DNA from 3 places in the Pedobacter sp. KBW01 genome. Region 1 is predicted to be linked to each of the others. Evidence: riboswitches for the same ligand, from Rfam matches in the RefSeq annotation. Region 1 holds a riboswitch; each other region holds the start of a gene.
What was found. Region 1 has a riboswitch for cobalamin ahead of metE (5-methyltetrahydropteroyltriglutamate--homocysteine S-methyltransferase). Riboswitches for the same ligand answer to the same signal wherever they lie in the genome.

Region 1 (10,472 bases):
AAATAGTAAGTACACCGAAGCCAAACAGCAATTTCAAAAATACGCTGCTACTGGCGAAACCGTTGCCCCTGCCGATATAAACCGCTGGTTATTGAGCTGCGATTCTGCTTTGTATTGGATGAAAAACCCCACATCGGTTATCATTACCAATGCCGCTAAACTTAATTCTGCCCAATCAGACTGGGGGCTTAACACGTTTGGTAACGGCGTAACTTTTGCTTCCGATCGCGGTGCTGATGGTTCAGTACAAAACGGTTCCGATCGGCCCTTTTTTAAATTTGATGGCACAAAGAAACCCGATAAAAATATTTACGGCTGGACCGGAAACCATTATTTACGCCTCTATACACAAAGGGAATTAACCGATAGCGTAAGTCCTTTTCCTATTCAAACCCACACCGATTATCATATGGGGCCTGCCAGCTTTACGCAAAGCGGAAAGGAAATGTATTTCACCTTAACCAAAATCCCAAAGCATCCGGTTTATGTAAAAGGCAAACTGGCTACCGTTAACGTAGAAATCTATTCGGCTAAGTTAGATGAAAAGGGAAATTGGGGTAGTCCTCTCGCTTTTAGCTATAATAAAGTGGATGAATATTCGGTTAGCGATCCTTTTATCAGTGCCGATGGCAATACCCTTTACTTCAGTTCAACTATGCCCGGCGGCCTGGGCGGGGCAGATATTTATTTTTGCCTGAAAAGAGCAGATGGTACCTGGCAGCTTCCCGTTAATTTGAAAGCACTGAATACTGCCGGTAACGAACGTACACCTGTGTTGGGCGGGCATCAGGATTTTTATTTCAGTAGCGATGGTCGGGTAGGTATGGGCGGATTGGATATTTATAAAGCCAATCTCGTAGGAGATAAAATCAGTAAGATCGAAAATATGGGCTACCCGCTCAATTCGCCTCAGGATGATTTTGCTTTTCTGAAAACTAATGCACTAAACGGATACCTGAGCTCCAATCGCACAGGTGGCTTAGGAAACGATGATATTTACAGCTTTACTGCACCTCAATTATTGGTATTTAAACTTACCGGAATTGTTTTCGATAAACGTACTAACCTTCCACTCAACAATGCGTTGATTACGTTAAATAAAACCAATATACAAAACCTGAAAGTGTTAACAGGTGATGATGGTACATTTCAGTTCAATTTAGAAAAATCGGCTGATTATGAACTTACGGGAGAGAAAACCGCTTACCGCAACGATTTGGCCCAGGTAACCACCAAAGGCCTTACCACCAGCACCATGCTTAAGCAAAATCTGTATCTGGAAAAAATAGAGCTCGAGAAAGCAATTAAGCTGGAAAATATTTATTATGATTTCGATAAATCTGATATCAGGCCTGATGCAGCTATTGAGCTTAACAAACTGGTTAAAATTATGAAAGATAACCCAACCATTTGGATTGAGCTGGGTTCGCATACCGATAGCCGGGGTAACGATCAATATAACATGCAGCTATCGCAAAACAGGGCCAATGCTGCCGTTCAGTACATCATTAACCAGGGCATTGCCCCGAACCGGATTACTGCTAAAGGTTATGGCGAATCGCAACTGCTTAATAAATGTGCTAACGGTGTAAAATGTACAGCAGCCGAACACCAGTTAAACCGGAGAACCGAATTTAAGATTGTAAAATTATAAAACGTTGCTGTGCAGCAAGCGGCTTTTAGCGTTAGGGATAGACTAAAAAGCCCTTGTTTGCATGGCTTCGTTTTTTAGCAATTATTCTAAATACACCATAACCATAGGGTTTATATTTTCTCCTTATTAACAACTAATTAATTTCGGAACTCCTACGGATTTTCTTCACATGTTATCGAAGCAATTCCGAAGAAACAGGCTATATTAACCTTTGTTTACAGGCTTAATTTAAGGTTGCCAATTTATTTCACCACCTAAGACATGTAAGAATATTAAAGGTTGGAACGAAGACACGATTGCAATTTATTTACCATTTAAGACATATAAGCTCATGTAAGGGTAATTGTACTTATATGAAACTTATATGTCTGATATGGTTTTTGTTTTACATGGTAATAAATTGAGTTGTCATCCTGAGCTTGTCGAAGGATCTGCCTTAACCTAATTCAATCATTCAAAACTCAATTACGCCAATACCTCTTCGCGCATTTCCTGGGCTGCTGCCACCATTTCAATCAGTGCTTTTTTGGTTTCATCCCAATGGCGGGTTTTTAATCCACAATCAGGGTTTACCCAAAGCTGATCGGCAGGAACCACAGCTTTCGCTTTTTCCAAAAGCTGCACCATTTCTGCTCTTGAAGGTACCCTTGGCGAGTGGATATCGTACACACCAGGCCCAATTTCGTTCGGGTATTTAAAGTCGGCAAAGGCATCAAGCAGTTCCATTTGCGAACGCGAACATTCAATTGTAATTACATCGGCATCCATATCGGCGATATTTTGGATAATATCGTTAAACTCCGAATAGCACATGTGAGTATGGATCTGCGTTTCGTCTTTTACACCGCTTGCCGAAATTTTAAAGGCCGTAACCGCCCATTTCAGGTAAGCCTGCCAATCTGTTTGGCGTAACGGAAGGCCTTCGCGTATGGCTGGCTCATCAATTTGAATGACTTTTATTCCTGCATTTTCGAGGTCTACCACTTCATCGCGGATAGCCAGTGCAATTTGGTTACAGGTAACTGATCTCGGCTGGTCGTTACGTACAAAAGACCATTGCAATATCGTAACCGGACCGGTTAACATGCCTTTTACAAGGATTGGGGTTAACGATTGCGCAAATGCTGTCCAGTAAACCGTCATGGCTTTAGGGCGGTCTACATCACCATAAATAATAGGGGGTTTAACGCAGCGGCTACCGTAGCTCTGTACCCAGCCATTTTTGGTAAAGGTAAAGCCGTTAAGCTGCTCACCAAAATACTCTACCATATCGTTACGCTCAAATTCGCCATGTACCAATACATCAATGCCAATTTCTTCCTGCCAGCGAATGGCTTCTTCGGTTTCCTTTTTTAATAAAGTATCGTATTCGGCAGGTGTAATTTCTCCCTTTTTAAATTGTGCCCTCCAGTTTCTAACTTCGGTAGTTTGTGGAAAAGAACCGATAGTTGTAGTAGGGAAAAGCGGCAGTTTTAAAATATCCTGCTGTGTCTTTTTCCTGATCGAAAAGGCATTTTCGCGTTCTGCATCTTTATCGGTAATGCCACTTACCCTTTGCTTTACTGTTGTGTTATGGATCAGCGTAGAAGTTCTGCGGCTTTCAATGGCGTTTTTGTTTTCAGTGAGTTTAGTCAGTGCCTCCTGACCGGGGGTTTCATCAGCCAATGCTTTGAGGGTAACCACCTCATCAATTTTCTGTTTGGCAAAGGCCAGCCATTGCTTAATTTCGGGGGTAAGGGTTTCCTCGTTGGTTTCCAGGTCCAGATCGCAAGGCGAATGCAATAATGAGCACGAAGGCGCAATCAATACGCGGTCGCTACCCAGTTGGGCTACTGCTTTTTTGATGATGGCTAAAGATTGCTCAAAATCATTTTTCCAGATATTTCTACCATCAACCACTCCAAGAGATAAGCTTAATGTAGCCGGAATGGCATTTAGTACTTCATCCAGCTGCTCAGGGCAACGTACCAAATCGATGTGTAAAGCCTGTACAGGTAAGCCGGTAGCCAGTGCAAGGTTATCTTTTAAGCCCTCAAAATAAGTGGCTACCAATACCTTAAGCTGCGGAAATTGTTTCCTGATTTCGGCATAAACATAATTGTAGGCTGCACGGGCTTTTTCGTTAATATCTAACGCTAAAAACGGTTCGTCGAACTGGATCCACTCTGCTCCCTGATCTTTCAGCTCTGTTAAAATCTGGAGGTAAACCGGTAACAGTTTCTTAATCAAGTCGATTTTATCAAAACCGGTTTCTTTTTCTTTGCCCAGTAACAGGTAAGAAACAGGCCCAATAATTACAGGTTTGCTGTTAATGCCCAGTTGTTTTGCCCTTACAAATTCGTTTACAATTTTGCCTGAGAAAAGGTTAAACTCCTGGTTTTTATAAAATTCGGGTACAATGTAATGGTAATTGGTATCGAGCCATTTGGTCATTTCCATGGCGGTAATGTCTAAACCATCTTTCTGGTAGCCCCGGGCCATGGCAAAATACAAATCGAGTTCGTTATTGGTTTTCTGCAGTACCACCTGGTTATAACGTTTTGGAATGGCGCCTACGGTTAGCGACATATCCAGGATCTGGTCGTAATAAGAAAAATCGTTTGAAGGAATCAGGTCGATACCTGCCTCTTGTTGTAGTTTCCAGTTTTGATCGGCAATGTTACGGCCTTTGCTCAGCAGCTCTGCCAAAGTAATTTTGCCGGCCCAATATTGCTCGCTGGCTTTTTTTAGTTCTCTGTTGCTCCCGATACGCGGGTAGCCTAGGTTGTGGGTTTGCATTTTTTCAACTTTTTAAATGGTTAATAATCATTGTAAAAAGCCCCTTGTTAATTTCGCAATGCAATAAGGAAGGAAGTATGAAGGAGCGCAATGCCACGGAAACAGGGCACAACAAGCCCATAAAGGTTTTGTACCAGTGTAACAGCATTTGTCTGACATCAGGCTTCAATCGCGAAAGCATTGTCAATTCCGGAACAGAAAGGTATCCTGACTTGTAACCGTTTTATCATCTATGGATGTTTTTGATAAAATCTTAAATGTTACTTACAGTTGCGCGACAGTTCGTGATTTACACACGATTCCCTTTTCACTTCCGGTTATTGAAATATATACAAGAACTCTTTTGCTTACAATCAGTTTTTAATTCTTTTCAAAGGTAGTTAAGTGGATATTAAAACTATTGATTGTGAAATAATAAGGTTAAACAGCTGTTTTTGTGTTGTTTTTTAGTGTATTTTGCTTTTGAGTACTTAGATTTGGCAGCAAAAAAGAAAAATATTCTATGAGCGAGCTTGATGAAACTGATTTATTACTGTTGAAGATTTTAGGCAATAACTCCAGTTACACCACAAAAGAGCTGGCAGCGCAGGTAAACTTATCGCCGTCGCCGGTTTTTGAAAGGGTAAAACGGTTAGAAAACAATGGCTATATTAAAAAATACATCGCTATACTGGATGCGGAGAAATTTAACCAGGGCTTTATTGTTTTTTGTAACATTAAACTGAAACAGCATGACCGAAAAATCGGCCACCACTTTGTGGCCGATATTTTAAAAATAGATGAAGTTACAGAATGTTATAATGTTTCTGGCGACTATGATTTTATTTTGAAGGTATATGCGAGGGACATGAAACACTATCAGGATTTTGTTTTCAATAAACTCGGCTCAGTAGAAAGTATTGGGAGTACACACAGCACTTTCGTAATGGCCGAGATTAAAAATTCGCATAACATTAATTTTTAAGGGGCTGTGGCATTCTTTCGTTTGTCTACAAGTTTGCCACACTGAGCCTGTTGAAATGCCTATTTAAACTGGTAAGTTTTAACATAATCAAATACAACCTCGTCGGGATATACGCCCTTGGTGTAGTCGCCGCCAAAACCAGTTAATTCGGTACTTAAGATCATGTATTCTGAAATACCCGACAGGCCTTTACTTGTGCGGAATACTTCGGTTCCATCAACAAAAAAGACGTATTCTACGTTGTTCCAAAGTAATCCAAAAGTGTGAAAATTATTGTCGTTAATGGTTTCGCTGGGTACAATTTTACTTTCGCTTTTGTGGGTTGCACCGTAGCCTCCCCAATGTACGGTATGGTAAGTGGCGTTTGGATTCGGCTTCAGGTATTCAAAAATATCAACTTCTGCACCCACTGCAAGTGCATTATCTGGCTGTGAACCCATTGTATTTGTTTGTAGCCAAAAAGAGGAGTGTGTACCAAGCGATTTTTGCATTTTAGCCCTGCATTCAAAATAACCGTACTTCTGGGCAAACTTACCATCGGTACACAGTTGCCCAACATAATATTTTCCATCAGTATCTTTAATCGTTTGTATCACCAGATTTCCTTTGCCATCAAGCGAAATGGTTTTATTGCCCGAAACAGTAGCATATCCCCTTACGGTTCCATCAGCCCTGTAAGCCCATTTCGTTGCATCGATTGTTGTGCCGTTAAAATCATCAACAAAAACAGGAGTCATCTGGTGAATAAAGTCGGCTGGTTTTAAAGGTTTTTGGAGAAATGGATCCGTTTTTTGCGAAAGCGTTGGTACTTCGGGAACATCATTTTTCTTGGCGCAGGATAAAAGTAGAACGGCGATTAAAATTGAAACTGTGTTTTTCATAATACATTTAAAATTTGGTTACAGGATAAAGGTGTACCTTTTTTAGAATAAGCAGGGGCTAAAATCCTTAACAAATGGGGCGAAAAATACAAAGATATTATGGGTAATATGGATGACCTGTTGCAGCAGGTGCATAGGCCTGTAGGTAGGAAGCTGCTTGTGGCCTGTAAGCTTAACATTTTCTTAATGTTCACCAAACTTAAAGGGTATACTGTCCAAATACCTTTGCCGAAAAAAGATTTATGAAACGAATAGTTGCCCTAATGGCCTTGTTGTGGCTTTCGGCGGGATATGTATCGGCACAAGAAAACCATGTGGTATTGATTAGTATAGATGGCTTACGCCCCGAATTTTATTTAGATCCGCAATGGGGCATGATTAATGTACGCCAGGCCATGCAAAACGGAGCATATGCAGAGGGCGTAAGGGGCAGTTTCCCAACGGTTACCTATCCTTCTCACACCACCATTGTAAGTGGTGTATTGCCAGCCAAACATGGTATTTATTATAACACACCTGTTGAACCGCTGGGCATTTCGGGCAAGTGGTTCTGGTATTACAAAGACATTAAAGTACCTACCATCTGGACAGCAGCTAAAGATGCAGGTTTAACAACCGCAGGGGTGAGCTGGCCGGTTACCGTTGGTGCGCCAATTACGTATAACCTGCCTGAGTATGTAATTCTTCCACAAGGTAAAGGAGAGAAAAAAGACGAGATTAAAGCCATGTCTTTGGAATCGAACCCTAAAGAGCTTTTTCAGGAAGTACAGGATTATGCGGTAGGTAAGTTTAACGAGGAATATGGTGCTTCGGTTGATTTTTATACCAGCGACCAGAATAAATCGCGCATGGCAGCCTATATTTTAAGAAGATATAAGCCAGCTTTCCTGGCATTGCACATTGCACTTTTAGATCACTTTGAACATGAGCAGGGCCGCGATGGAGATAAAGTAAGATCGGCTATCGTAGGGGCAGATGTGGCTATTAAAACCATTATGGATGCGGTAGAGGCATCGGGTATGAGCAAAAACACTACTTTCATCATTACCGGCGACCACGGTTTTGTTGATATCCACACACAGTTTAAACCTAATGTAGTACTAAACAAGCTTGGCCTTTACGATGATGCCAATAAAGAAGGCTGGAAAGCTTACTTTCAGCAAAGCGGTGGATCTGCCTTTTTACACCTTAAAGATCCAAACGATAAAAAAAGCGTAGAGCAGGTAAAAAAAGCATTAAGCCAGTTACCGGAAGGCATCCAAAGAACTTTCCACGTATTGGATAAAGAGGGGATTGCTAAAGCACAAGTCGATCCAACAGCTGTTTTAGCGCTTGCTGCAAATCAGGGTTTCAGCTTTGGAGCTTCGGCCACGGGCGATATGCTTGCTCCGGCCAGCGGTGGTACCCATGGCTACCTTCCAACTGATTTTAAAGAGATACAAACCGGTTTTGTTACTTTCGGTAAAGGAATAAAAGCAGGTGCTGTTTTGCCCTTAATTGGTCAGGAAGATATTGCACCTTTAATTGCAAAATTGCTTAACCTGAACCTAAAAACAGATGGCGTGTTATACCCGGGCATACTGGCTCCGGTAAAGAAATAACAGGCAAATAACTGGTTAAAAAAATAAAGGGCTTCGAAAGTATATTTTCGAAGCCCTTTATTTTTAATCTTTTTTTTAACAGGTTTAAAATACGCCAATGTAGTGGTTTCCTGTTTTGTTAATCAGTTTAGCGCCTTTGGTTACGTTACCCGTTCTGCTGTTGATGATGTAAATGTTGCCATCTTTACCAACTGGGGTTACAGCTACAAAAACTTCATCGCCATTTACTACCCAACCCTGATATTGAAAAAAGTAAAGATCGGGTTCATAAGGTAAGGTTACCTGTTTAGCGGTTTTGGCATTTAAATCTACCCTTGCAATAAAACTTTGTTGTTCGGTGGCATTAAAGGCTGAGGCAGCTGCTCCATCATGCGTGTACATGATAAAGGCAATTCCGTTTCGGGCATATGTCCAGCTTTCTATGTAGGCTCCTTTAACACCTAAAGCTGCATCTAAGCTAAATTTATAGGCGTTATCGTATTCGTTATTTGGGTTAATACGCAGGATATGTGAACCTGCCTCTTGCGTAGCCTGGTAAATGTAACCATCTTCGGCCAGGTAAGAATTGAAATTGCGATAACCATTGGTGTTACCTGTGCTCACAGTAGAACTGATTAAAGTTGGGTTTTTTAGTGATGGATAATCAACCAGTAACGATTTTGCAGGGATTTTAACAGTCCCCGAATTATCAGCAATGCCCGTTGCGGTATTGTACTTGCTTTTAGAAACACCAATAATTAACTTGTTACCCGCTTTGTTTAATACCGGGCCATCTAAACGTCCAATGTAAAAACCCTGAGCCTCTTCGGTTGCTAAAAGCGGAATTTCATACTGCTCGTAAGTTTTAATGCCTGCAGCCTGCAGGTTTAAAGACAATACTGTTGATTTTGCCCTTGCATATTTATAGGTTATTCCATCCGCTTCTGTAGTAATTTTTACACCCGAAACGTTTACTGCAACACCAGTTTTATCGTTATCGAATAGTTTCACCCAGCGGGGTGAAGTAGTTGCGTAGCTGGAAATATTTACCTTGTCGCTTAATTCAGCATAGCTGCTACCACCATTTACTTTATATTTAGAAAACTCTCCTCCGTTTGGTCCGGTGTAAGCAATGTTAAAAAGTGTACTTCCATCAAGCGATGATTGTAAACGGGCAGTACGTTGCGACCTTACTGGAAAACCATTGGTATAAACATCTATAGATTTGTTGGGGTCTTTGGCATCGTTTACACTTACCGAATACACCATTGTTCCACCATTACCATCTCCCGGGGTAGTACCCATCAAAGCACCCGAAAGGGTAATCCAGCGGCTGGAGTTGCCCAGGTTTTCTTCCGGCTCTGGTATTTTATTATTTTTCGAACAACCTGAAATAGTAGTTGCCATTGCTACAGCTCCAAGCATCAAGAGCTTTAAAAATTGCTTTTTCATATTAATGATTAATTAGATTTAAAAATTGTTAATGGTATAGTTAAACTTTAAATAAAATGCTCTTCCAGGTTTTTGGGCGGCAAAATTATCGTAAGCCTCTTTGTTAAATATGTTTTTGGCGTCGAAACTGATCACCATCCTTTGGTTAGGGAAACGGTAGCTGGTGCCTAAATCCTGTATAAACTGGGTAGGGGTAATGTTAAATTCGTCGCGTTTAAGCTGCCAGATGGTTTCGAAGGGGTGTACATAACCGAAATTGTAATACAGGTTTAAAGCCGATTTTTTCTGCAACAGATTATCTATGCGGTATTGTACATTACCGTTTGCGGTAAAGAAGGGTTCGTTTGGAATTTGATTGCCGTTAAAGAGCGAAGCTCCATCCTGCAGCAATGCATTGAATCTCGACAAGTTCAGTACCACATTCAGTTTACGGTATATGTAGTTTACTTCAGCTTCGAATCCGATAGATCGTACGCCGGATAGGTTTACATTGTTGGAGGTTTCCATATTGGTAATATTCCGGTCGCTTGATAAAAGCACGATTTTATCTTTGGTGTTACGTAAAAAACTACCTCCTGAAATAGAAATGCGATGTTGGTTAAAGCGAAAGGTACCTGCACGGAAGCCCAGGTTAAAATTATTACTGATCTCTGGACGGATAGATGGATTGGCCACTAAATTGTCGGCCTGGTTACCGAATATCTCCGATTCGCCGGGCATTCTTACTGCTTTCTCGGCCGAGGCGATAATAACAAAGTTGGGTTTAAGGGAATATGAAGTGGCAAAACCATAACCAGTGGTATTTCGGTCGTCGCTGGTTATCCTTTCTATACGGGTAGGCTGTCCGTTTACATTTTGTTGTACGGGGTCTGTCCGGTCTATTTTTTGTTGATAGTATTTACCAAATAAACTGGTTCTTAAACGGCCTTCAAAAGCTTCCATTTCGTATGAGAAAGCCGAAACATTTTTAGTCAGGTCGCTGGTCGACAGATAATTTCGTTCCAATATGGTTCTCAGCTCGTCCATATCCTGCCTGTCTACCACATAAAACATATGGTTAAAAACTACTTTATGGTTTTCGGCAATATTGTAACTTAAACTGGCGCGTAAAGTCGCAATTTGCCTGCTGATGTTGTTCATGGTTGGGGCAGCCTGTTGTGCAC
Region 2 (10,472 bases), on a different contig from region 1:
TGCTCTAAATAAAGTCGATCTGTATCATCAAATTTATTCAATACTTCGCTATCTACATCTAACACACCAATTACTTCATCTGCTACAATTAAAGGAAGCACGATCTCAGATTTTGACGCCGAAGCACAGGCGATATGCCCCGGAAATTCTTCCACATCAGGCACAATAATGGTTTCGGCCTTTGCCCATGAAGTACCACAAACGCCTTTTCCCTTTTTTATGCGAGTACAGGCAACTGGTCCCTGAAATGGCCCCAAAACCAATTCATCCTGTTTCACCAGGTAAAAACCTACCCAAAACCACCCAAACTGTTCTTTTAATGCAGCAGCAACGTTAGCCATATTGGCTACAAAGTCGGTTTCGCCATCCAGTAAAGCTTCTATTTGAGGAATAATGGATTGATATTGTTCCTCTTTTGAGGTATTTCGGGTTATTGTTAAATCTTCTGCCATCTTACTAATTCTATAACCAAAGTTAATGATGATTTGCAATAAGCAATGCTATTGCAGATTTAATGACGAAATTTTGAACGATAACCTATCCTTAAATTCATTAGTTTTGGCAGTTAAAACTTCGACTGCTTTGATTACAGCCTTAACCATTACAAAATTTCGTGGCCTTACCATTCCCTTTGCTTTTATAGGCATGGCTGTTTTGCGTTTACCCTTGTGGCTCAACAAAAAATGCAGGTTCTGGAAATTAATGGGTAGTGGCAAAAATGCAGAGATTGATCTGGCTACCGATTTCAAACACTGGGCATTACTTACCACCTGGGAGTACCAGGAAGATTGCGAAGCTTTTTACCGCAATTCGCTGGTAACAAAATGGTTTAACTTCTTTGGTCTGGAAAGCTGCACCACCTTATTAAAACCTTTATCAAGCCATGGCTTATGGTCTAAAAAAGAACCTTTTAAGAGTGACAAAGACAATAACGAATACAACGGAAAAATTGCTGTGATTACGCGGGCTGCGATCCGGTTTAACCGTCTGAAAGAGTTCAGGCAAAACATTAAAAGAGCTTCCGATGCCATGAGGACTGCCCCCGGATTTATCCTCGCTGCAGGCATTGGAGAAAATCCTTTTCTGGATCAGGCTACTTTCTCCATCTGGGAAAATGCCGAAAGCGTAAAAAATTATGCCTACAAAACTTTTGACCATGCCGATGTGATTAAACTAACCAGAGCACGCCAATGGTACAAAGAAGAACTATTTGCGCGTTTTGAAATCATAACCAGCTACGGTAAACTAAACGGCATACCGATTAACGATTACCAACCACAAGTTAACCCCACCAAACCTAAAATTATTTAAAATGAGAGTTATAGCAGAATTACCACACCCTGAGTGTAAAATCACCATCTTTTCTATGAACCAGAAATACATTGTGAAATTTGAACAAGGCTCCTTCGAGCAAAGCTATAAATTAGCCGAACTCGACCTGAGTGGAGGGGGTGTAAATGATGTATTCGAAATACTTGACGAAGCATTTATCACAACAGTTATTGAACGCTTTAAATTAATGCGGAGCGATTTTACAGCCGCTTATAACAGGCATCAATATTAAATACGTAAATAGCTGATTTACTGATTATTAATATATAAATCAAAATTATATTTTGAAATTTAAGCTGTTTCAGAGAAACAAAACTACATTTAAGTCAGCATTTAGTTTAATTAAACAAATTTAAAATACTGATATAATGACAATTAACAATATACACAAAATATAATTCCGACTGCTTATTTTGCCAAATATATGGGAGGTTTGGTACAGAAACGTCATTTCGAAGTGTAACGAAGTCGAGAAATCTGTATAGATAGATTTCTCGACTTCGCAACCGAAGAACCGGCAGGCTCTATTCAATAGCTATCAGATCGAAATGACAATGATATTATTGGGTTTATATTTAAAGATCTCTCCATTCGCTGCGCTTCAGTCGAGATGACGATTACCGAAATATAGGTTGGGTTTGATCTTAAGCAATCACCGTATCGTGTACCACTACCCTGTACCAGTTTTTCGAGAATTTCTCTACAGCATCAAGATGTGTCTTATCTTCCTGATAAGCATTATGATCTTCGATATTTGCGAAGGTTATGGTTAGAGAGTAAGTAAACGAATTATCGGTAACCGGACGTACGGGTGTATTTGCGGCCAAACCATAACTTAAAGTTTTAATGTATTTAATGGGCTTCAGGCTTTCGAAGAAATTGGCAAAATCGGCTATTTCACTTTTGGTTAACTGTGGTTTTAACCAGAACATTACAAAATGTTGAATCTGGCCTTTATCAGCTAAAGTTTGGTCTGTCATGAGGATTTTTTTTTTTGCGCAATATAGAAATGATTTTATGGTGCACAAAAAAAGCGTTGCGATTTTTACATCGCAACGCTTTTATTATATTAAGTAACCTGTTAGTTCTTAGGCTGAACACGACCTGATTTTCTATCTTCCCCTCTACCGATCAAATAACCACCACCAGCGCCCACTAAGCCACCAATAATGGCGCCACGACCTTTTTTCTTATCAATTAAAGCACCACCAACAGCACCGGCAGCACCGCCAATTACAGCGCCTTTAGCAGCATCACTCCAGCCTTTTTTCTTAGCTGTTGGTTGTGTACCACCGTAAGCACCGCTCGAACTACCACCTGAGCTTGCATATGACCTTGAAGAATTAGCTCCAGCCCTTCTTGCCGCTGCAAGTTCTGCCTGATGTTTAGCTTCTTTTTCCTGTTCTACTTTAGCTACTTCTGCTTTTTTAAAGCTATCTAATCTTAAACTATCCTTTACAGCTTTAATAGCCAACTGCTTTTCTGCCTGTTGTTGTTTTAATGCTGCTTCTTCTTTGGCCTTATTGTTACAGGCAAACATTACTGAGCTTAGTGCGATTACCACGAATATCTTTTTCATAACTTTTAGTTTTAAATGACGTTTGTCTGGCCCCTAACCTGCCAAACAATTTTCATTTGCATGTGCGATTTTAGTTAATTACAGATACTAAAGAAAAAATGATGCCAAAATGTTTTATAAAAGAAAATTATTCAACTAAATCGGTATACCAAAAGCCCGAAAGCTCCGTAGTCGAGCAGGGAGAATCACTTTCTGAAGCAGTTTTTGCAGGCGCATTATAAGTCCTAAAAACCTGCTCACCGACTGAAAAAGCGATTTTTTGTTTAAACACAGGCCCTTCAAAAGCGAAAGTATGAAATTCACCATTTTCGCCACAGGGATCAATTTCAAGGGGAAGGCTATTAATCAAATCCTCACTGATTACTTTTCCACATATATCTTTTAGGTTTTGCTGCGTACAAACAATGATGGTTTTATAGTCCAAACCTATAAACTCGCTGATCAGTCGCCTTGTATCTTTCTGCCAAAGCGGAAAAATAGCTTTGAGACCAATTTCTGCCAACTTATTTTCACGGTATAAACGAAGGTCTTCCAGAAAAATATCACCAAAAATAGAATGCGTAATACCTTCTGCTTTAAATTTACTGAGGTGGGTACGCATGGTATTATCGTAAGTTTCCATATCGGGCATTTCTCCCAAACGGATCTGATATAAAGGAATACCAATGCTTTCGGCTTGTCTAATCAGCAAAGCCTCTCTAACACCGTGCATCGAAACGCGGTTGTATTGTTCGGTAACAGTAGTAACCATGTACCTGATTTCGATTGTGGGGTCCTGAAGGGCATAGTGGAGTGCCAGTGTACTGTCTTTACCGCCACTCCAGTTGAAAATGCAGATTTTCTTATCCATTTGTTAAAATACTTTTCAGCTGCTCCATCCCGTTTACGGCATTTTGCTCAATGGTAATTACATGCTGATATCGTTTAACATCAGGGGTTTTAGGATCAATAATGTATTTTTTTACTTCTCGCGGAACGAAATCGATTAGTCCGGCTGCGGGATAAACTGCCAGTGAAGTCCCAATCAGCACAAATAAATCAGCTTGTTTGCAGATTTTAGCAGCCACTTCAATCATCGGCACAGCTTCGCCAAACCATACTACATGAGGCCGTAACTGAGAACCTAATTTACAGCGTTCGCCCATTTTAATTTCTGTTCCCTCAATGGGGTAAGTTAAACTGGGCCGCAAACTCGATTGCGAACGGGTTATGATGCCATGCAGGTGCGTAACCTTAGTTGATCCGGCACGCTCATGCAAATCGTCTATATTCTGGGTAACAATCTCTACATCGAAATCTTTCTCCAGTTCCGCGAGTATGTAATGCGCTGCATTGGGTTGAGCCGCTACCACCTGCCGTCTTCTTTCGTTATAAAACTCCTGTACTAACTCCGGATTTCTTTCCCAAGCCTCGGGAGTAGCCACATCGTACACGTTATATCCTTCCCACAAACCGTCCGAATCCCGAAAAGTTTTCAATCCACTTTCGGCACTAATCCCCGCTCCTGTTAAAACAACTAATTTCATAAGATGATTACACCGATTAATAGATTACACTGATTTAATGATTATACGGATTGAAGTGATTGAGCATAATTGATAAACTTTTTAGCTATCCTTTCATCTGCTTTAAAGATCTGCGGATGAAACATACAGGCTAAAGCTTCAATACCTTCTACCAGAGTGCCTACACTAGGCTGGGTAAACATATCAAAATCTGCAATGTACACCTGATTGTTTTTTACAGCTTCCAAATCATTCCAGCCCGTTTTAGTTGTAAGCAAACTCATTTCTTCGAGGCTGCGTTTTTGATCGAAGCCACAAGGTGCAATAATCAAAACCTCAGGATTATACGTTACAATCTTTTCCCATGGGGTAACAATCGAATCGCCTGCAGGGTTAGAAAGCATATCAACCCCTCCTGCTGCTGCAATCTGAAAGGGAATCCAGTGCCCGCAATTGTATATAGGCTCTATCCATTCCATTAGCATCACACGCTTCAAAGGTGATTTGCTTTCCCGCAGTTTATCTAAAATCTGATCGGTTTTCTGCTGTAATCCTGCCAGATAGCTAAAAGCTACTTCTTCTTTTCCCAATGCCCTGGCAATGGTAATGGCGCATTCGAAAACATCCTGCAGGTTATTGGGCGAAAGCGGCACCAAAGTTGGCTGCTTGCTCAGTTTCATTACTGCAGTTTCGGTACAAACTGTATCTATGTTGCATACTTCGCAAATATCCTGCGTAAATACAACATCAGGCGCAATGCTTTCCAGAAGTGCATCATCTACCCAATACAGACTTTTGCCCTGTGCTTTGGATGCAGAAAAAATCCGGTCGATTTCTATACTCGAATAGTTTTTACCTTCCAGGATACAGCGTACTACCTTGGGTTGATCTGCTGCTTCTTTCGGACATTCGAAGGTTACACCATGCAGGTAATCCTGAAGGCCCATATCGTAAATCATTTTTGTGGCAGCGGGTAAAAAAGAAACGACTTTCATTTGATGTAAAATGGAAAAGGTAAAATGTAATTGAATATTCTAAGTTAAAAAAAATCCTCTTTTGAACTGAGTCAAAAGAGGATTTCTATTTTTAAAAGGTATTATTATGCAGCTTGTGCTTCTAATTTTAATACCGGATATTTTGCTTTTAAAATCTCGAAAGCGCCAAAAAGTAAGGCTCCATAAATAACTGTTCCTTCTAAGAATCTAATTTCGAATGGAATAGCTTTAACCAAACAGTTCCAGTAACCTGCTAAATCCTGGGTATATGCCGGATTATTAATCCAAACACCCAAGTCGGTAACCAACCAGTGGATAAGCACAATAGTTAATGTTGAGGCCAATAAATTTACCACGTTTACATTTTTAAGCAGAATTCTACCTACTAAAACCATTAACGCAAAAGCAATATAGGTCCAATACCAGCCCTGGTACAAAAATGAACCCCCACTGTATTTACTGAAAATGGTTGAAGCTAAAATAAAGTCGCTTAAAAACAAACTCAACAACGGAAAAGCAAAAGCTTTGGCGTGATCTTTAAAATAGGCACCACCGAATAAGGCAACCGCTCCGATTGAGGAGAAATTAGCAAATTTCAGTTCATCTGAATTAAATGTTACCAGTAAACGGAAAGCCGTAATCACCAATATCATTAATAGCAGTATTAAGGTGCGCGGATTAAACTTTAAATGAGACATTGTATTTTGGTTATTATTTAAGCAAAGTTAATTTTTTATTAGCGTATATTAAAACTTACGCCTGTATTAAAGTTAAAGCCAGGTGTATTGTAGCCAATAATTTCACTGTATTTTGCATTCAGGATATTTTTGGCATCAAAGAATACTTTTACGCGTTTTTTAGCCAAAGCATATTCTACGTAAGCATTTAGCAATTTATACGATGGCAGCTCTTCGTTTAAATAAGATATAAAATTGGTATCGAAACGTTTACCAAAGTAACGGTAATTGGCGCTGATGTATAAGTTTTGAGTTGCCTGTGCACCCGCTGTAATACCAAAAGTATTTTTCGGTCTGCGGATCAGGAAATCTACAGTTCCGGTATTTCCTTCAACATAAGCATAATAACCATTAACATTAAATACACTAAACTTAACTGCCGGCTCTACCTCTACTCCTTTAAATTTCTGGTTTCCCTGGTTAATATAACCTGTAGTGTAAACAATAGCATCGGTTAAATCGCGTTTAAAACCAGCTACACGCAAGCTAAACTGATCATCGGCAAAGCTCAGGTTTACACCTGCTTCGTAGTTCTGCGATTTTTCTGGCTTCAGGTTTAAATTAGCTCCATATTGTCCGAAAAGCATGTTTAAGCTAGGCACTTTGAACGCTGTAGATACCGTTCCAAACAACTTCACTTCTTTAATGATATTGATGGTTGGGGTTACCGAGTAAGTATAGTTTTCGCCATATTGATCGTGTTTGTTGTAACGGCCGCCTACCTCAAGGTTAAACACACTTAAATCGTGTAAAAACAACGATCCATAAGCTGCAAAAATGTTGGTTGTCGGATTGCTTGAATTGGTAATCAGTTTTGTTTTGCGGTTATCGATACCTACTAATAAATCTAATTTATTACCCAATTTCTGATTGTAGAATAAATCGATCAGGTTCATTTTACCGTAATTTACAAAATTACTGGCAAAGCCCATGAAGCTCGAATTTACATCGTTCGAGTTGCTTTCGTGACTATAGTTTAAAGTAATTTTTCCGGTATTGAGTTTGTATTCGGCATTAAAACCTCCGCTAAACTGCTTCAATATCGAATTATTGGCTGGTAAACCATCAGCAAAAGCGCCTTCATCTATTTTATAGTTACCATAGAAATAACGTAAAAACGGATTAACAGAAAGGCGCTTATCCAGTTGAATACCGAAATTAGCATTAACCCCATCCGTTTTAAAGCCATCTTTATCAAATTCGGCTGTGCTGCCTGCCGGCGCTACCGCTTCCGAAATACCATCGGTTTTAAGGTGTGTATAGTTAATGTTGTAAGAAAAACCTTCAACACCACCATTCAAGCCAATTGTTCCTTTATACGTTTCAAAACTTCCGGCACTGGCTACACCATAAATGGTATTTCCTTTTGGTCCGCCTTTTTTGGTTACAATATTAATTACCCCTGCTACTGCATCTGAACCATAAATGGTAGACTGGCCACCTCTTAAAATTTCGATATGATCAATCTGATCGATTGAGAATAAACGTAAATCGAATGTTCCGCTGATACTTGAAGGATCGTTCTGTACAATTCCATCAATTAATACCAACGTATAACCGCTAGCCGAGCCCCTGAAAAAGATACTCTTATCCTTACCCTGACTGCTGTTTCCACCGCTGATGATGATACCAGCTTGCTCATTCAATAAATCGGGTAATGATTTTCCGTTGCTGCGCTCCAACACCTCTCTGCTGATGATGCTAACCACTTTACCGGTTTGTGATTGTTTTTGATCGTTTTTGGTGGCAGAAATTACCACATCTTTAAGCTGCAAAGTGTCTTTTTGCTGCGCATTAGCCAACTGGCTAATCATTAGCTGCGCCAGACCTAAACCAGCAGCGGCTAAAATTGTTGTTTTGTTCATTTTGATGGTTAGTTTTACCTATAGCCAACAGATTGTAAAAAGAAATGAAAATACGTAAACGTTAAGTACTTCAAAACCCAGCTTCAATCCCCGAAAGCTACGAAATTAATGCTAGAGGCAGGTCTTCTGACTTACTCCCGGTTTTCTGCCTTCCCATTCCGGCGAGCCGGAGCAGTGGCGAAAGAATAGAAAAACCGTTACAGAGCTTACAGCTGCGGGACAGTTACAGATTTACACTGTATTCCCTTTTAATTCCGGATGTAATGCCGGAAACCAAAAGCGCCGCAAATGTAATAAAAAAAATACAACAACAATAGAATGTAAAATTTATTAGCACCAGGGCTTTTCCTGTGATCTAAACGAGCAATTTTTCCGTTATCGAGAAATGACGATCACCTTTTAAATCTGCGACCTTTACTGTGTAATCAGCGGGAAATATTCGCTAACCATTTTCGCGCAGATTTAATGATGAACGCAGATAAAATAAAGACTAAGCGCTTATGACTAAATATTAAACGTATCAGGCGAATTACCGAAACCAACTAGCCTGATACAAATTCATTATGATTAGATATGTTTTGTATGTAATTCAATACATTTTGAGTGTCGCGTGATATGATTTCAGTCTTCTTTGATATAATTTGTATGTAATTCGATACGTTTTGAGTCTTGCATGATACTTCTTCAGTGTAATTTGATACTTTTTGTATGTAATTAAATACGCTTTGGGTCTTGCATGACATGATTTCAGTCTTTTTTGATATGATTTGTATGTAATTCGATACGTTTTGAGTCTTGCAAGAAAATATTTTAAACTAACCAGATGCAGATTAACTCTTGTTAGTATTTATTAAAAACGATGTAAACGAAAAAGGCCTGCACCAGGCAGGCCTTCTTTTATTGAGACGTTATTTATAGGTAGATGCTCGTATTTATTTGATCCCTAAATCAACTGCACCTTTAACTTCAGTAGAAATTTCTCCAAGGCTACCTGCATCGGCACTTTGGCCAGTATACACCTTAACAAAATCGATTGTTTTTAAATCAACTTTGTTTCCGCTTTTATCAACCGCCCACGATAAATCGAAGCTGTTATACAGATTGGTTTTGTAATCATCGCCTGTAGAATAACTGTCGGTATAGCCCCAATCAAAAGGAGAACTGATCACAATACTACCTACCTTACCTGTTGATGGCGGTAATAAGGTACCTTTAAACGTAATTGTTTCCTGATTTGCAGCAAATTCAGGGTAAAAATTGTGTTTGTGAAAATTATTAACCTTCACTTCGCCGCTATTTCCCTGGTTATCTTTCCAGGTTACATTTGCAAACGCTTTAGGGTTGGTATAGGTAATCTCATAGTTTTTAATGGTTGTAGCTTTGGTGTACTCGCTTCCGGCCAATTCATACCATTCATCGTCAGCAAGGCCATTACCATTGCTATCCTGACTAACCATTACAACGCCTGGTTCAGAAAAATGATAAGGAGCACCTGATGGGTTACCATAAATGGCAAGATCGTTACCTGTGTTATTAACTACCGAGTGGTCGAAACCGAAAATAATGTAGCCACCAAAGCCACCTAAAGAGATTAAGTTAGTGGTACTTCCAATTAATTTCTGCGCCTGTTCTGGTTTACCTAAAGTTTCGTTTACAAATTGCCCTGGTGCAGGTAAATAATCTAAAATCCGGCTAATAAATTTGCTGCTTGCAGGTGTAATCTCAACCACCGGAACCGGAACGGTAATGGTGTAAGTATGTGTAAATTCGCCAGCTTCGTTATAACCCTTGTACGCTAAAACATAAGTACCGGCTTTTGTGGCAGTAAAGTTATAGTTGTAAATGGTACTTACCACTTTGCCATCTAATTTCCATTCGTGCTGAAAAGCCTGGCCATTGTTTGTACCTGCGCTAAAATTGGTTGCTACCGCTACCTTAGCTTGTACTGCATCTGTTTTAACCAGTAGATTTACATCAGGCCCGAGTACGTTATCTTTCTTACAACTGAATAAGAACAGACAGAAAACCATGGCATAGTTTATTGATTTTTTCATTTTGTGTGTGTTTATGTTATTTAAATAAGAATGCAATGTGTGCCGGAATATCGCCGGTGGTAAACGTAAATTTCTTTTTGCCTGCTTTATCGAAACAGTAAATGGTACCTGGAGTAACATAATCCCTGGCATCGGTTACAAAAATATCTCCTGATGTTGGATCTACTGCAATGCCATAAGGGAGTGTAATTGAAGCTTCAGTACCATCGGTTATAAAATTATTACTTGCAACTGTTTCATCTTTTACGTTAAGTTTCACGTAGGTTGATTTTGAGGTAGCGTAGCTGTAAGAAAACAGGTAAGCGTCATCATCATTAATCCAGAAGTCGCTAACAGGAACATTGAAGTTCTTTTTAACAGCATCGGTTTTGGTGTCGATTACATACAGCGACGAAGCAATGGCTG
Region 3 (10,472 bases), on a different contig from region 1:
AATTATTCAGAGTACGCTTAATTTTGATGCTGAAAATGGTACTACTTCACCTATGCGTACCAAAGAAGAAGCAAACGATTACCGTTATTTTTCCGATCCGGATTTACAGCCTATTCACATTTCGGATAGCTGGCTAGCTGAAATTAAATCGGCCATGCCTGCTTTGCCAAATGAGATTTCGAAAAAGATGATTGCGGAGTTTAGCATTAGTAAGGCCGATGCAGCCTTGTTTGCAGAAGATTTAGCTTTACTAACTTATTTTAATGCTGCTTTACCACTCGTAAATACCAAAAAAAGTTTAATTAACTGGCTCATTGGTCCGGTTAGGGCTATTTTAAACGAAAAAGCTATTACCATTGATGTTTATAAGGTTAAACCTGAACAGCTTGCGGTTGCAGTTAATCTTGTTGATGATAAAAAGCTAACTCAACAAATTGCCATACAACAACTATTGCCTGCAATTGAAACCAAAGCGGATACGGATGTAGCAGAGCTTGCCCAGACTTTAAATCTTTTAATTACCGAAAACGGTGATGAACTGGGAAGTTTTATTGATGAAGTGTTAAATAAATACCCGCAACAGGTAGAAGCATATAAAAAAGGTAAAAAAGGCGTTTTAGGCTTGTTTGTTGGCGATGTAATGAAACTTGCCAAAGGAAAAGCTGATGCAAAAAAATTAAACGAATTAATACTTGAAAAACTGAAATAATGAGAATAAAACAATTGAGCCTGATTGTGCTGATTGCAATTGCTTTCACCGCATGTAAACCAAAAGATAGCTTCACGATTGACGGAACTTTCCAAAATCCGGGGGCAGAAAAAAAGGTGTTTTTGTATGGTATGCAAAATAGTAATATGGTTGCAATCGATTCGACTAATTTATCGGAAAAAGGCGAATTTAAGTTTATACGTAAAACCCCTTCTGTAGATTTTTTCAGGGTATCGGTAGGTAACCATGAATTTATGCTGATTGCTAAAAACGGCGATGCAATTAAACTGGAAGCTGATTTGGCTGATAAAACCATGGCGTACAAAATTTCGGGTGCAAACGAGGTAGATAAATTATCGGAGCTTAATGGTATCAGAAATACCTTTGCCAAGCAAGTTGAAAAACTACAGGCTGATTTTGAAGCGAAAGTAGCTACGCAACCGCAAAACAGGGCGACCATTTTAGAATCGATGAAGCCTCAGTACGAATCTTACATCAATCAGTTAAATACGCAGATCTTAAAATTTGCTAAAGACAATAAAGGTACGTTGGCAAGTTTTTATGCCATGAACACTTTAAGTCCGCAGGAATTTGAAGCTGAACTGGTAAAATTTGCTGATGAGGTTAAACAAGATATTAAAGGTAATGCCACTGTAGATGCTTTCGTTAAGCAAATGGCGCAGTTAAAAGCAGTGCAAGTTGGCGAAATAGCACCAGCATTTACCATTAATACTGCAGAAGGTAAACCCGTTAGTTTAGCTGATTATAAAGGAAAATATGTATTGGTAGATTTTTGGGCATCGTGGTGCCAGCCTTGTCGCCAGGAAAATCCGAACGTGGTAAAAGTTTACAATCAATACAAAACTAAGAATTTTGACGTTCTGGGTATTTCGCTCGATACCGATAAAGCAGCCTGGTTAGGTGCAGTTAAAGCCGACGGATTAACCTGGACACATGTATCGGAATTGAAAGATTTTAACGGTGAAACGGTAAAAAAATATCAGGTGCAAGCGATTCCTACTTCATATTTGATTGATCCGGCAGGGAAAATTGTAGCTAAAAACCTTCGTGGAACAGCGCTGGAGGACTTCTTAGCCAAAACGTTACGTTAAAACAAATTTCATGTTAAACTAATTTAAGTAATTAACAATTTCTTAACTTAGGCTTAACTAAATATTGCATCATAGACAGTACTTTCGTAACAAATATTTAACTATGAACAACGCAGGTCAGAAAATATTAATTGTTGATGATGAACCAGATATTCTGGAGCTTATTGAGTACAACCTAAAGAAAGAGGGGTACCAGGTTTTCACCGCAACCAACGGTCAGGAGGGAATTACAGTTGCAAAGAAGGTTCATCCTGATTTGATTATCCTGGATATTATGATGCCTAAAATGGATGGGATTGAGGCTTGCCGTTTAATGCGTGCAATTCCTGAATTCAAAAATACATTTATGGTTTTCTTAACGGCCAGAAGCGAGGAGTATTCGGAAATTGCCGGTTTTAATGTGGGTGCCGATGATTATATCGCCAAACCAATTAAACCAAGGGCTTTAGTAAGCCGCATCAATGCAATTTTAAGAAGAAATGCAGGTACAGAAGAAGTATCAGAAAATAAGCTTGAAATTGGTGATTTAGTAATTGACCGCGAAGCATACCTCGTTTTTCAAGGTGGTAATAAAGTGGTGCTGGCTAAAAAGGAATTCGAATTATTATATCTTTTAGCTTCTAAACCAGGTAAAGTTTACACCCGCGAATCGATCCTTAAAAATATCTGGGAAGACTCTGTAGTGGTAACTAACCGTACTATCGATGTACATATCCGTAAACTGCGCGAAAAATTAGGCGAAACCTATGTGTCGACGGTTAAAGGTGTGGGATATAAATTTGAGCTATCTTAATTGATATTGACCTAAAAATATAAGCCGTCCTAATCTCGCATTAGGACGGCTTTTTTGTTTTGGTTAAGCAAAGTGTTGCTCTTTTTATATTGAGATCTGCGTCTTTATCCATGAGACCCCGAAATAAATTCAGGGCGACGGGTGGCTTAAAAAATAAAATCGTATTTTTGCGCTTCATTAATCACAGCACAGTTTGAAGTTTCCAAATTTTAAAGACCTTATCCTTTTCGAAGACAACGATTTTATTGTCATTAACAAACCTCCGTTCTTAGCATCGCTTGATGAAAGAGGCGCGGCTGGCGAAACCAATGTTTTGCGTTTAGCCAAGCAGTATAGCTATGATGCACAGGTATGTCACCGTTTAGATAAGGAAACTTCTGGAGCTTTAATTATTGCGAAAAATCCTGAAGGCTATCGTCATGCTTCTATGCAGTTTGAAAGAAGAAAGGTAAATAAAACCTATCATGCTGTGGTAGATGGTCATGTGATTTTTGATGAGCTAATGGTCGATTTACCAATCTTAAACGATGGAAATAAGAATGTAACCATTGATAGGGTTGAGGGAAAACGTGCCGAAACCATTTTCGATTCGCTAAAATATTATAAACACTATACTTTGGTTGAGTGCAAGCCTATTACTGGCCGCATGCACCAAATCCGCATCCATTTAGCCACACAAAGGGCTGCCATTGTTGGCGATGATATGTATAAAGGAAAACCCGTATTTCTTTCTTCGATCAAAAGAGGTTACAGGTTAACCAAAGGAGAAGAAGAACAACCCATCATGAAACGTTTTGCACTACACGCTAGGCACCTGGTGTTTAAAGGGCTTGATGATAAAGACATTGTGATCGATGCGCCATATCCAAAAGATTTTGCCACCTTAATTAAGCTTTTGGACAAATTTGACGCTTAACCTTCGTTTTTCTGCTGAAAAGTAAAAATAGAACTAAATGTATATCCGCTTTGTAAATTACCTTGATCAGATTAACCAATACCGGAAATCAAAGATATCAAACCGTAATTTCTTAGTAGTTCTGGCTATTATAGTAGGTGTTTTGGCCGGACTTGCGGCGGCTGCTTTAAAAAGTTTAACCCATCATATCGAAGAGTTTCTTCAATCAGACTGGCATTGGAAATATAAATACTACCTGTATTTTATTTTTCCGATGATTGGGATCCTTTTAACCGTTTTGTATATTAAGTATTTTATACGAAGAACAAAATTCGAAACCGGTTTAACACCTTTGTTATATGCTATTTCGAAGAAATCGAGCAGGGTAGAACCCCACAACATTTATTCGCAGGTAATTACAGCTGCAGTTACGGTTGGTTTTGGTGGCTCTACAGGCCTGGAGGCGCCAATAGTTACCAGTGGTTCGGCCATTGGTTCAAATTTGGGCCGTTTTCTGGGGCTTTCCTATCGCGAAATTACCATGTTGGTGGCTTGTGGTGCGGCCGCAGGTATTGCAGGCGCTTTTTATAGTCCGGTGGCAGGTATTGTTTTCGCAATAGAAATTCTGCTTCCCGAGTTTACTATTCCAGCATTTATTCCGCTGCTTTTATCGGCAGCTACCGCAGCCGTGGTGGCCAGGGCATTTTACACGCAGCAGTTGTTCTTTTTGGTAACTGAGGGTTGGAAAATGGATGCATTGGTTTATTATGTGCTTTTGGCGGGCTTAATTGGCTTGTTTTCCATTTATTTTACCAAAGCGAATTATGCCATTAAAGGCCTCTTTTATAAAATAAAAGATCCTTACACCAAGGTAGTTGTGGGCGGTTTAATGCTTGGCGCTTTGGTATTTCTTTTTCCAACATTATATGGCGAAGGCTATATTACGATGAAAGGCTTACTAAAAGGCGATTACCTGGCCGTAATTAACAACAGTATTTTCGAAGATTACAATAATATCCCTGCGATTGTAGTGTTGTTTACTGTGGTCACCATTTTCATGAAATCCCTTGCTACCCTCATTACCTTAGGTGCCGGTGGTAATGGCGGAACGTTTGCGCCAAGCTTAATCATGGGTGGATTAATCGGATTTATTTTTGCCTATACGGTAAATTTATCCGGTATGGCGCAGTTAAACGTGTCGAATTTTATTGTGGCGGGTATGGCCGCTGCTTTGGGTTCCATCATGCACGCGCCTTTAACGGGTATTTTCCTTATTGCCGAAATTACGGGAGGCTATATTTTAATGGTGCCGTTAATGATTACTACGGCTATTTCTTACGCCATTAACCGTGGTTCGCAAAAACATTCTATTTACACCAAAGTATTGGCTGATAAAGGTGAGCTTTTATCTCACGAGGATAAGGATACTACGGTTTTGAACCAGATGAAATTAAAATATCTGATTGAGAAGAGTTATCCCCAGTTACAACTGAATGATGTACTCTCGCTAAAGATGAATGAAATTGTACAATCGGGTAAAAATATTTGTGCGGTTACCGATGAGACGGGCGATTTTAAAGGTATCATTTACATCGAAAAGCTGTTTAATGAGATGATGGGCAATCCGGATAAGGAAAACTTACTGGCTGCAGATTTGGTACAAGCTGCACCAAACACACTTACCGAGGCCGATGATCTTAAAATGGTACTGGAAAAGATGGAACAGGAAAATGTATGGATTTTACCGGTACTCTCTGAACAAAACCGTTATCTGGGGTTCGTTTCTAAGACTGCAATCTTTAACAAATACAGGGCCTTGCTGATGCGGCAGAATGATTATATGGGTTAGAGTCAATTCATCTTCAGTTATCGTCATTTCGAGAGAAGTGGAGAAATCTTTTGGTGAATATTCTTGATAGATCTCTCCGTTCCGTTGCACTTCAGTCGAGATGACGATTGGTTTATTGACATAAAAAAATTGGAATGCTATCCGGCTAATCTTCAAACATTCCAACTTCAAAACTTTTCAACTTATCGTACTACTCAGCTCTTTTTAAACCAAATTTCTCAATTTTACTGTATAAATGGCTACGCTGAATGTCGATTTCATCGGCCGTTTTAGAAACATTCCAATTGTTTTTCTCGAGCTTGAATTTAATAAACTCGCGTTCTGCATGATCTTTATAATCCTGAAAATTATTAAACGAATCGAAAGTAGAAGCAAGGCTTGAGCCGCCTGAGCTGGCAATCTGAGCACTGGTTGCAGCACCAATGTTTGTTCCACCGCCAGGGTTGGCAAAAGCACGCACATCATTTTCAGTAATTACTTTATCGCTCAAAATAATCAAACGTTCAATCATGTTGTGCAGCTCACGTACGTTACCTGTCCATGGTAAAGCTTGTAAGGCCGACATTCCGCCGTCGTTTATCTTTTTAACCGGCATGCCGTAATCGCCACAAATACGCTCTAAAAAGTTTTGCGCAATTACAGGGATGTCATCAGTACGTTCGGTAAGATGAGGCACATGAATATTAATTACATTTAAGCGGTGGTACAAATCCATACGGAAATTACCATTCTCAATTTCTTTTAATAAATCTTTATTTGTTGCGGCTAAAACACGCACGTTTACATCAATTTCCTTTTCGCCACCAACACGGGTAATTTTATGTTCCTGTAATGCACGAAGCACTTTTGCCTGAGCCGAAAGGCTCATATCGCCAATCTCATCCAAAAATAAGGTGCCGCCGTTAGCCAGTTCAAACTTACCAATGCGTTGTTTTACCGCAGAGGTAAACGATCCCTTTTCGTGACCAAATAGTTCGCTTTCAATTAGTTCTGAAGGAATAGCGGCGCAGTTTACTTCAATTAAAGGGCTTTCTGATCGGTTCGATTTTTCGTGTAACCAGCGGGCAACCAGTTCTTTACCACTGCCATTTGCGCCTGTAATTAATACACGGGCTTCGGTAGGGGCAACACGTTCGATGGTTTCTTTAATTTTCGAAATACTTTCCGATTCGCCCAGTATTTCGCGTGTTTTACTTACTTTACGCTTTAATACCTTGGTTTCTGTTACCAAAGTTCCGCGATCTAAACCATTGCGTACAGTAATTAGTAAGCGGTTTAAATCAGGTGGTTTGGAAATAAAATCGAAAGCGCCTTTTTTGCTGGCTTCGATAGCGGTTTCTACTGTACCGTGACCAGATATCATAATAAAAGGTAAATCGGGCTTAATGGCCTGGGCTTGTTCGAGCACCTCCATACCGTCCATCTTGTTCATCTTGATATCGCAAAGTACGAGATCATAATTCCCTTTTTTGATCATCTCGAGGCCATCAATACCATTATCGATATCTTCAACTTCGTAATTTTCGTATTCCAGAATTTCGCGTAAGGTACTTCTTATCGCTCGTTCATCGTCAATTATTAATAGTTTAGCCATTAGTGCTTTATTCTTTTATTTGAAATGCGAATATATTATTTTTTAATTAATGTATAGTTTTTTGTACAATTTATACGCTATAAACCCAAAAAGCTACGAAAGGTTTTACTGTTTAATGCTTATAATCGAGTTTGAACTTGCTTAAATCGGGCTTATGTTTTTTGCTTCTTTTTAATTCCACTTCATAAATACTTTTGCCCAGGTTTTTCATAAATGGAAAACAAACGGTATCGTATTCATATTTATTGTCGTTAAATATGCCGTCTTCATTACTATGTACGACTGCGGTTAAAAAATATTCGATGCCGTTTTTAAAATCAACGAAGTAAGAATTGTCGATAATATAACCGTAGCTGTCGCCATATTTATTAAAGATCCTGATGTTTGGATCCGGACTAATGTTCTCGCGGCCGTAATAAAGCATTTTAGCATAGGTAGGCCAAAATTCTTTCTGATCATATTTAGGAAAATCGCTTTCTGTTGGATATTTACTCATGTAGGTGTAAATGAGTTTATAATTATCAGCAGTTAATTTAAACCGTTCTTTTGCAGGAAATGCTTCCGGAAAAATCAGTTTTTGCATCAATTTCTGCTGATCGTTAATCGCGAAGGCATTTTTTCCGGCCAGGCTAAAGGGTTTGTTTACCAGTTTATCGGCGCTATCCAGGTAACCTTTTCCCATAGTGAGATTGGTTAAGCTCAGTTCATAATCTTTGGGGTCATACTGTGCCTGCTGATTGTACACCAGTTGACTGCTGTTATAGAATTTAACCGGATTGGAGTGTTTAGTTGATTCGCCTGCATCGCCTATGGCTAAACGGTTTAATATCCGGCTGTCGTTAAAGCCATATGCTTTTAGTTTCTGGTTAATTTCTGCACGACCAATAAATTCAAATAATCGGTTAAATGCATCATTATCACTGGTGAGCAAAATCTTTTTAACGTAATGAGCAACAGATGGCAAACCATTACTGGCGCTCGTATCTTTTAGTACTTTGGTTTGACCTTTAAAAGCACTATCTGTAACCATAATACTTTGTGCGGTTAAACAAGTGCTTTTTAAACGGTTTACTTTCTCCAGCGCAAAAATTACAGCCGCAAGTTTAACGGTACTGGCCGGATAAAAATAGTGATGAGGATCTAAATTATAACTGAAGGTTTTAAAGCTGGGCTTGTTTTGGGCATCGCGGTTAACCTGTGTGTACATAATTTGTATTTGGTTTTTATTCGGATGATTGAGCACAGCCGAAAAAAGTTCGGGTTTCGACTCCATCAGTTTCCTGAGAAACACGGTATCGGTTTTTTGCGCCATGGCAGATAAGCTGATTAACGAAAGTACAACAGTTAAAATTTTTCTCATGTGTTATAATGTGATTCCTAATTTAGCCTTTTCTGTTAAAACGACCATTTTCCATCATCCATTTTACATGTTGGTTAATTTTCTTACATTTGCGGCGCTTTTGGTTTCCGGCATTACGCCCGGAATTAAAAGGGAATACAGTGTAAATCTGTAACTGTCCCGCAGCTGTAAGCTCCTTAACGGGTTTCCAATCATTTGCCACTGTGCCGACTTGTCGGGATGGGAAGGCCGGAAAACCGGGAGTAAGTCAGAAGACCTGCCTTAGCATTATATTTCATAGCTTTCGTGGATTGAAGCTAGGGGTGAGGTACTTACGTTTTTCGTATTTTCATTTCTTTTCTATCTGTTGGCTGTGGGTTAAACTCACAATCAAATGATCAAAATTAAAGGTGTTTTACTAAGCACCAGGTTTTTCTTTTTGCTGGCACCGCTATTGGGCACGGGCATTCTTTTGCCTGCTATTTCAGTCGCGCAGATTGATACCGCAAAGGCCAATCAATTGCAGGATGTTAAAATAACAGAGTATAAAAACTCAAAGGTAAATTTATCGCCAACTCCGGTACAAATACTCATAGGGACGGAATTAAAACGCCTGAACAGTCTTTCGGTTGCCGATGCCATACGCTATTTCGCCGGTGTACAATTAAAAGATTACGGAGGTGTTGGCGGTTTAAAAACTATTAATGTAAGGAGCATGGGCAGCAACCATACTGCTGTTTTTTATGATGGTGTGCAGCTTGGAAATGCCCAAAACGGCCAGGTAGATTTAGGCAAGTTTTCATTAGATAACCTCGAAGAGATTGCTGTTTATGTTGGTCAAAAACCCGAATTACTGATGCCAGCCAGAAGTTATGCAGCAGCCAGTGCACTTTACCTTCGAACAGCACAACCTGCTTTTAATGAAGGGAAAAAGTATGCGTTGGGCGTTGGTTTAAAAACCGGCTCATTCGGATTGATTAACCCGAATATCAGTTATAAACAAAAAATCAGAAATAAAATCTCTCTCCTTTTAGATGCCAGCTATTTAGAATCCAACGGCAAATATAAATTCAGGTATAAAGAACTGGCTTACGATACCACCATTATCCGGAATAACAGCGATGTTAAATCGGCAAGGGTAGAAGCAACGCTGTTTGGCTTATTGCCTGATAGCAGCAAGTGGAACCTTAAATTATACAACTACAATTCGGCACGCGGACTGCCCGGGGCTATTGTTTCGAACAGGTTTACCTTTACACAGCGCCAGTGGGACGATAATAGTTTTGTTCAGGCTTCGTACCAGAATAAAAGAAGTGCCCGCTATAATTTTATGTTCAATACGAAGTATGCATATAGTTTTATACGTTACCTCGATCCCGAATTTAAGCAGCAAAACAGCTTTTTAGACAACCGCTTTACCGAAACGGAGTGGTACATCTCTACTGTTAATCTTTATAAAATATCCCGCATTTGGGAGGTTTCGCTGGCTACTGATTACAGTTTGCAACAGCTAGATGCCAATTTGTACGATTTTGCTTACCCTAAACGTAATACCGGTTTAGTAGCACTTGCGAGCGCCTTAAACCTAATAAGATTGAGTATACAAGCCAATGTTTTAGCAACCCTGATTGCAGAGCAGGTTAAAAATGGTAATCAATCAGCCAACAGGCAGGAATATACTCCGGCTTTAATGGCATCGTGGCAACCTTTTCAAACCAAAGATTTCCGCATTCGCAGTTTTTACAAATCCATTTTCCGGATGCCCACTTTTAACGACCTCTATTACACGTTTATTGGAAACTCCAAGCTAAAACCCGAATACACCAGTCAATACGACCTGGGTTTTACTTACGGACATACTTCAAACGGGAGGCGCCTTGCTTATTTATCCCTTCAGACTGATGCCTATTATAATCTGGTAAAAGATAAGATTGTAGCCATTCCAGGTAATAATTTAGGCAGATGGACCATGGTTAACCTCGATCGTGTGCGTATCAGAGGCTTCGAAACCAATATTCAAACGGTTTGGGATTTAGATTTACAGTTGAAGCTGAAGGCAAGTGCGAATTATACCTTCGAAAAAGCAGTAGATATTAGTACCACAGCCTTCAGGTATGGCGATCAGATTCCCTACATCCCTGTACATAGCGGATCGGCAAGATTTGGAATTGATTATAAAAA

Region 2: linked by a shared signal. The riboswitch ahead of DBR40_RS19835 (TonB-dependent receptor plug domain-containing protein) and the one ahead of metE (5-methyltetrahydropteroyltriglutamate--homocysteine S-methyltransferase) in region 1 are both predicted to bind cobalamin.
Region 3: linked by a shared signal. The riboswitch ahead of DBR40_RS19850 (TonB-dependent receptor plug domain-containing protein) and the one ahead of metE (5-methyltetrahydropteroyltriglutamate--homocysteine S-methyltransferase) in region 1 are both predicted to bind cobalamin.

The regions. Positions count from the first base shown of each region.
Region 1 is NZ_QAJQ01000028.1:31,296-41,767, reverse strand. Features, by position in the region: gene DBR40_RS23185 (OmpA family protein) at 1-1,654, shown strand, start outside; gene metE (5-methyltetrahydropteroyltriglutamate--homocysteine S-methyltransferase) at 2,120-4,432, opposite strand; cobalamin riboswitch at 4,612-4,791, opposite strand; gene DBR40_RS23175 (Lrp/AsnC family transcriptional regulator) at 4,935-5,396, shown strand; gene DBR40_RS23170 (family 16 glycosylhydrolase) at 5,456-6,277, opposite strand; gene DBR40_RS23165 (alkaline phosphatase family protein) at 6,520-7,878, shown strand; gene DBR40_RS23160 (hypothetical protein) at 7,963-9,309, opposite strand; gene DBR40_RS23155 (TonB-dependent receptor) at 9,328-10,472, opposite strand, start outside.
Region 2 is NZ_QAJQ01000020.1:185,650-196,121, forward strand. Features, by position in the region: gene DBR40_RS19790 (GAF domain-containing protein) at 1-452, opposite strand, end outside; gene DBR40_RS19795 (DUF3291 domain-containing protein) at 559-1,311, shown strand; gene DBR40_RS19800 (hypothetical protein) at 1,313-1,564, shown strand; gene DBR40_RS19805 (Dabb family protein) at 1,977-2,312, opposite strand; gene DBR40_RS19810 (YMGG-like glycine zipper-containing protein) at 2,414-2,911, opposite strand; gene DBR40_RS19815 (diphthine--ammonia ligase) at 3,039-3,761, opposite strand; gene DBR40_RS19820 (SIR2 family NAD-dependent protein deacylase) at 3,754-4,437, opposite strand; gene DBR40_RS19825 (ABC transporter substrate-binding protein) at 4,479-5,411, opposite strand; gene DBR40_RS19830 (DUF6580 family putative transport protein) at 5,516-6,109, opposite strand; gene DBR40_RS19835 (TonB-dependent receptor plug domain-containing protein) at 6,148-8,013, opposite strand; cobalamin riboswitch at 8,112-8,306, opposite strand; gene DBR40_RS19840 (PKD domain-containing protein) at 8,946-10,067, opposite strand; gene DBR40_RS19845 (YncE family protein) at 10,084-10,472, opposite strand, start outside.
Region 3 is NZ_QAJQ01000020.1:197,103-207,574, reverse strand. Features, by position in the region: gene gatB (Asp-tRNA(Asn)/Glu-tRNA(Gln) amidotransferase subunit GatB) at 1-709, shown strand, start outside; gene DBR40_RS19880 (TlpA disulfide reductase family protein) at 709-1,821, shown strand; gene DBR40_RS19875 (response regulator transcription factor) at 1,925-2,614, shown strand; gene DBR40_RS19870 (RluA family pseudouridine synthase) at 2,808-3,530, shown strand; gene DBR40_RS19865 (chloride channel protein) at 3,568-5,358, shown strand; gene DBR40_RS19860 (sigma-54-dependent transcriptional regulator) at 5,549-6,952, opposite strand; gene DBR40_RS19855 (serine hydrolase) at 7,065-8,312, opposite strand; cobalamin riboswitch at 8,397-8,591, shown strand; gene DBR40_RS19850 (TonB-dependent receptor plug domain-containing protein) at 8,686-10,472, shown strand, end outside.